Regions from separate parts of the Pseudomonas sp. WHRI 8519 genome, predicted to be linked through region 1. Evidence: riboswitches for the same ligand, from Rfam matches in the RefSeq annotation. Region 1 holds a riboswitch; the other holds the start of a gene.
The links. A riboswitch is a leader RNA that binds a small molecule or an ion and turns the genes downstream of it on or off. The one in region 1 is predicted to bind thiamine pyrophosphate.

Region 1 (3,409 bases):
TGCAGCAGCAAGTCGCCGATCTTGTGGCCGAGCGAATCATTGATCGACTTGAAGCGGTCCATGTCGATGAACAGGATCGCCATCAGCCGGCGCTTGCCGCGTTGGCGGGTCAGCGCAAGGCCCGCCACCTCGACGAACTGGCGGCGGTTGTGCAGCCCACTGAGGTGGTCGGTGGCAGCGGCGTGGCTGCTGCGCCGGTGCGCATCTTCCAGTCGCCCGATCAATTGCTGGTTGACCTGTTGCGCATGCTCAAGGGCGCTGAAAGCCTCTTGACGCTTGTGCAGCAGGCGCAAGGTCCAGACCAGGCTGGCAAGGATCATCACCGTCATGCTCCAGTTCAACCAGAACTGGCGTGAATACGCCAGGGCAGTGGGGGCGAGGATTTCGTCGATGCGCTGGCTGACGATGATGCTGAACCCGCGCTCGTCGATGCGCCGGTACAGGCTCTGGTAGGGCTGGCCGGATGCATATTGGATGAGCAGCCCCGACTCGCTGGCAGATGACGGCAAACCGGGTTCGAAATCGACATCGGCCATGACCACGCCGCGGGTGTCGACACGCAGGCGCTCCTGGCCGTCGTCCTGCAGCAGGCGCATCAGGCCGGTGGTGCCCAGGTCAATGTGCTGGAACAGCACCGCGAGGTAGCCGATATCGAGCTGCACCACCAGGATCTTGTCGATCTCCCGGCCTGGCAGGCTGGTCAGCGGCAAGAGGAAGGGCAAGCGCCAGGTGGGCAGGGCCGAAGGGCTGAGGCCCGGTTCCACACGCGGCATGAAGGGTTTGAAACCGTAGTGCGCGACATGCAGTTTCAACTGCTGCAGCCAGCCGTCCGGCAGCGCCGCTACTTCATTGACGTGGCTGGCTGACAACAGCTTGCCATTTCGGTCGTACAGGCCCATGCGTTTGAACACCGGGTCCTCGGCAAGCAGCCGCGCCAGGCTCAGGCTGCCTTGGGGTAGCGCCTCCATGTCGTCCTGAGTGACGCGGCCCACAGCCTGGGCGCGATCAACCAGCTGGCGCAGGCTCTCAGCGACGATGCGGGCGAGGTTCTGGTGCTCGGCTGCCTTGGCCATCAGCGCATCCTGGCGCGCGGCGGCCTTCTGGCTGAAGTGGACCCCCCAAAGGAAGGTGAGGGTGGCGGCACAGAGCATCAGGATCAATAGGCGCAGCAGGCCTGCTGACGAGAGAAAACGGCGTATCACGGCTGGTATTCCCGACCCTGGGTGAAGGTCGGAAAATACGACAATAAGATGACAGGCTAATGACTGGTGGCTATTTGCTTCTATGCTGTCTCTCTTGCTGCCAAGGCCCTTGAAGGTACGGCTGTCGCGGGCTGCTCGGGGTGATCTGCTCCGTGACAAAGGCCCCGGAGGTGCTGTATACCTTCACGCCACCAAGGGGAGCCCGGCAACGGGCTGAGAAACCGCTGGCACTGCAGCGCGGTGACCCTTAGAACCTGATCCGGATCATGCCGGCGAAGGGATGGGACTACCAACCTGCCTTTTTGCCGGCCTCATTGCGAGGCCGCCCCATGCGCCACCGTCAAGGCCTCGCTGTCACCCTAGGGAGGGCAGCACCATGAACGAACCTTTCACCCACGCCTTGCGCCGCCAGAACGAACCGACCTGGTCGGCTGCAGTCGGCCACCGCTTCGTCACTGAACTGTGCAACGGTAGCGTGGCGGACCCGATCATGGTCCGCTACCTGGTGCAGGACCACCGTTTTCTCGACAGTTTCCTGACCTTGCTCGGCGCCGCCATCGCCACAGCCGACACCTTCGAGGCGCGCCTGCGTTTCGGCCGCTTTGCCGGGATGATCAGCAGCGATGAAAACACCTATTTCCTGCGCGCTTTCCAGGCGCTGGACGTGAGCCCGCAGCAACGCACCGAACCCAAGGACACGCTGCCGACCCAAGGTTTCAAGGCCATCATGCGCGAAGCCGCCGCGACCCGCTCCTATGCGGCGGCGCTGGCAGTGCTCAACGTTGCCGAAGGCCTGTACCTGGACTGGGCGCTCAAAGCACCGAAACCCTTGCCGGAAAACTTCGTCCATGCCGAGTGGATCACCCTGCATGACAACGCGGCATTCCAAGCGTTTGTCGCCTTCCTGCAGGCCGAACTGGACCGCGTAGGCCCGCAGGAGCCGGCACTGGCGAGTGACTTTTACCAGCGCACCGTGGCGCTGGAACTGGCCTTCTTCGACGCGATCTACGATCAGGAGGGCTGAGCATGGATATCTTCGAGCGCCTGAAAGCGGCCAGCGCCCCCCAGTGGTCGAGCTATGTGGAGCATGATTTCGTTCGGCAGATGGGTGAGGGCACCTTGAGCGAAGCAGCGTTCCGGACTTACCTGGTGCAGGATTACCTGTTCCTCATCCAGTTCGCCCGTGCCTGGGCGCTTGCCGCTTATAAAAGCAGGCTGCCGGCCGACATCCGCGCGGCCCAGGCTGGCCTGGCGGCAATCCTTGACGAAACCGAGCTGCACTTGCGCCTGTGCGCCCGTTGGGGCTTGTCGCAGGCCGATATCCAGGCCGCGCCGGAGCACCAGGCCACGGTCGCCTACACCCGCTACGTGCTCGACTGCGGCGCTGCCGGCGACCTGCTCGAACTGCATGTGGCCTTGGCACCGTGCGTGATCGGCTATGCCGAGATCGGCCGCACCCTCGCGGCGCACATCGGTGACCTCAGTGCTCACCCTTACCGAGAGTGGATTGCCGAATACGCCGGCGAGGGCTACCAGAGCGTGGCCTCTGCGGCACGCAAGCACCTCGATGAGCTGGCCGCACGCAGCATGACCGAGCAGCGGTTCGTGGAACTGGCGGCGATTTTTGGCCAGGCGTCGAGGCTGGAGGCGGACTTCTGGCAAATGGGGTTGGATGGGGCTGCCTGAGCCCGTTCAGGTTCTGTGCCGGTTACATCGGGGTTCGCACGATGTGACCGGTTGGTCGTTCAGAGGATGGGCCAGGACGGTCCTGGAATAGGGGCTGCTGTTTCGCTCACAGGATAATCGCGGGGCCTCCAGCGCGGCCGCCCCCGGTTTTTGCGCAGGCATCGCTAGCAATTACAACAACAAAAGCCTGCAGCAAAACTGAAAAGGGCCCATCGATGGCAACGCAAGAGCACGTTGAAACACCGCCGCTAGGCGTCACCGACCCGTCCAAGACTGCCGAGGCCAGGCAGGACCGCCACCTTGAAGGCAAGCTCGACTGGGCGGTGTTCGGCGTCACCAGCCTGCTGGCAATCGCTTTCATCAGCTGGGGTGTCGTCAACCAGGCCAGCCTCGCTGCAAGCGCAACCTCTGCGCAATCCTGGGTCATCGTCAACTTTGGCTGGTTCTTCGTGCTGACCTCCACCGTGTTCGTGATCTTCGTGCTGTGGTTGGCCGCCAGCCGCTACGGCAGAATCCCGCTG
Region 2 (3,409 bases), 2.6 Mb from region 1:
ATGCCCGAGGTGATGTGGTCGTAACCTGGCGCAATGTCAGTGGTCAGAGGGCCGAGGGTGTAGAACGGCGCCTCGTCGCAGCACTCCAGCTGCTTGTCCATGTTTTCCTTGATCAGCTGCATCGGCACATGGCCAGGGCCTTCGATCATGCACTGCACGTCGTGCTTCCAGGCGATCTTGGTCAGCTCGCCAAGGGTTTCCAGCTCACCGAACTGCGCCGCGTCGTTGGCATCGGCAATCGAGCCTGGACGTAGTCCGTCACCGAGCGAGAAGCTCACGTCGTAAGCCTTCATGATTTCGCAGATCTCATCGAAATGCGTGTACAGGAAGTTCTCCTGGTGATGCGCCAGGCACCACTTGGCCATGATCGACCCGCCGCGGCTGACGATACCGGTGACCCGCTTGGCGGTCAGTGGCACGTAGCGCAGCAGCACGCCAGCATGGATGGTGAAGTAGTCAACGCCCTGCTCTGCCTGCTCGATCAGCGTGTCGCGGAACAGCTCCCAGGTCAGGTCTTCGGCAACTCCGCCGACCTTTTCCAGGGCCTGGTAGATCGGTACGGTACCGATGGGTACCGGCGAGTTGCGGATGATCCACTCGCGGGTTTCGTGGATGTGCTTGCCGGTCGACAGGTCCATGACCGTGTCCGAGCCCCAGCGAATACCCCAGGTCAGCTTGGCCACTTCTTCTTCGATCGAGGAGCCCAAGGCGCTGTTGCCGATGTTGCCGTTGATCTTCACCAGGAAGTTGCGGCCGATGATCATCGGCTCCAGTTCCGTGTGGTTGATATTGGCCGGGATGATCGCGCGGCCGCGGGCGATCTCCTCGCGCACGAACTCGGCAGTGATCTCTTTGGGGATGTTGGCGCCGAAGCTGTGGCCGGCGTGCTGCTGCGTGAGCAGCCCAGCAGCGCGTGCCTCCTGCAGCTTCATGTTTTCGCGGATGGCGACGTACTCCATCTCGGCGGTGATGATGCCCTGGCGCGCGTAGTGCATCTGCGAGACGTTGGCGCCAGCCTTGGCGCGGCGCGGGTTGCGCACATGGTTGAAGCGCAGCTTGGCCAGTTCGGCGTCGTTCAGGCGTTGCTGGCCGAAATTCGAGCTCAGCCCACCCAGGCGCTCGGTATCGCCACGGGCGTCAATCCAGGCCGAACGCACATCGGCCAGGCCTTTGCGTACATCGATGATGACGTCGGGATCGGTATAGGGGCCGGAAGTGTCGTAGACCAGTACCGGGGCGTTGGCTTCGCCGCCGAAGTCGGTTGGGGTATCGTGCAGACTGATTTCGCGCATCGGCACGCGGATGTCCGGGCGCGAGCCCTCGACATAGACCTTGCGCGAACGCGGGAAGGGTTGCACGGACTGCTGATCGACTTGCGCCGATTCGCTGAGGTTGATCGTTTTTTCTTGTTTGCTCATCACAGGCTCCAGACAGCTTCCTAGCGGTGGAATGTCGGGGAGAACCTGAAAGACGCGGACGCACCCCTTGGCGGGTATGCAGTGCCGGATACATGGAGTGCCTTGAGCTGCTTGCAGCTGCGACATTCCCGGACCTGGCACAAGAGGCTCCCCGGGAAGGCGAGCAATCTTGTTCCCTACGCAGGCGCTAACCTGATCAGGTTCAACGGGATCCGCACCTATGCGATCTCAGCCTTTGCTTCAAGGCACCCCGACAAGAACGTGCGCAGTCTAGACTGGAGTGGCCGGCAAAGCCAAGCGTGTAAAACGGGGGGATGATGAAAGGCACCGCCAACGATTGTTGCCAATTGCGCATGGCACTACACTGCCCCATCGCTCGATACTCAACAGTTCAGTAATTAAATTTCGTACAAGGATTGCCTCTATGCTGCGCAAACTCTCACTGGCGATTGCCGTGTCTTGTGCGTCCAACGGAGTGGCCTGGGCAGCGGATGTGCCCATGACGGTGAAGACTGACCTGGTCAGTGTCTACCAGGAAGCGGTCGACAACAACGCCGATCTTGCCGCCGCTCGCGCCGATTATGGCGCGCGCCGCGAAGTGGTGCCCCAGGCCCGCGCCGGCCTGCTGCCCAACCTGTCGGCAGGTGCCGAAATGATGAACACCCGCACCAAACTCGACGAACCCTCGATCACCTCGAACCGCAGCGGCAATTCCTGGAGCGCCACACTGGCGCAACCTGTCTTCCGCGCCGATCGCTGGTTCCAGTTGCAGGCCGCCGAGGCCGTCAACGAGCAGGCGGCGCTGGAGTTGTCTGCCACTGAGCAAAACCTGATCCTGCAGACCGCGCAAAGCTACTTTGCCGTGCTGCGGGCCCAGGACAACCTGGCAGCCACGAAAGCCGAAGAATCGGCCTTCAAGCGCCAGCTGGACCAGTCCAACGAACGTTTCGATGTCGGCCTGTCCGACAAGACCGACGTGCTGCAGTCCCAGGCCAGCTATGACACCGCTCGGGCCAACCGGATCATTGCCGAACGCCAGGTGCAGGATGCTTTCGAGGCCTTGGTGACCCTCACCAACCGCGAATACACCTCGATCCAGGGCGTTGTTCACACCTTGCCGATACAGGTGCCCACCCCCAACGACGCCAAGGCCTGGGTCGAGACTGCGGGGCGGCAGAACCTCAACCTGCTGGCAACCAACTACGCAGTCGATGCCGCCGAAGAAACCCTACGCCAGCGCAAGGCCGGCCACGCCCCGACCCTTGATGCGGTAGCCAAATACCAGAAAGGCGACAATGACAGCCTGGGCTTCTCCAACCCTTCGCAACTGGGCGTGCGCTACAGCGGTGACGTGGAGCAGACCAGCATCGGCCTGCAGCTGAACATCCCGATCTACAGTGGCGGCCTGACCAGCTCGCAAGTACGCGAGGCATACCAGCGCCTGAGCCAGAGCGAACAACAACGCGAGAGCCTGCGCCGCCAGGTGGTGGAGAACACACGCAACCTGCACCGTGCCGTGAATACCGATGTGGAGCAGGTGCAAGCGCGCAAGCAGTCGATCATTTCCAACCAGAGCGCGCTGGAAGCCACCGAGATCGGTTACCAGGTCGGCACCCGCAATATCGTCGACGTGCTCGATGCCCAGCGCCAGCTGTACACCTCGGTTCGCGACTACAACAACAGCCGGTACGACTACATTCTTGACAACCTCAGCCTGAAGCAAGCGGCTGGCACTTTGAGCCCACAGGACCTGGTGGACCTCAAGCGGTACCTGAAGGCGGACTACAATCCGGACAAGGACTTCCTGCCACCGGACCTGGCGGCGGCAGCGGCGAAGAACTTCGAACGCAGGCCTTGAGGCAAGCGGTCACGGCAATCGTCGAAACAAAGCGTTCGAGGATGCATTTCCCGATCCCCGGCAATCCGCAAGACACAAAAAACCCAGGGCAAATGCCCTGGGTTTTTCGATAAAGCTGGACGTCTTACCGACC

Region 2: it holds a riboswitch for thiamine pyrophosphate, as region 1 does, so the genes downstream of both, thiC (phosphomethylpyrimidine synthase ThiC) here and ABRP30_RS13340 (TenA family protein) in region 1, are expected to answer to the same signal.

Annotation. Positions count from the first base shown of each region.
Region 1 covers NZ_CP167996.1:2,899,367-2,902,775, reverse strand. The annotation lists gene ABRP30_RS13345 (EAL domain-containing protein) at 1-1,202, opposite strand, end outside; TPP riboswitch at 1,387-1,500, shown strand; gene ABRP30_RS13340 (TenA family protein) at 1,579-2,226, shown strand; gene tenA (thiaminase II) at 2,229-2,888, shown strand; gene ABRP30_RS13330 (BCCT family transporter) at 3,104-3,409, shown strand, end outside.
Region 2 covers NZ_CP167996.1:5,525,218-5,528,626, forward strand. The annotation lists gene thiC (phosphomethylpyrimidine synthase ThiC) at 1-1,418, opposite strand, end outside; TPP riboswitch at 1,575-1,681, opposite strand; gene ABRP30_RS25295 (TolC family outer membrane protein) at 1,843-3,276, shown strand.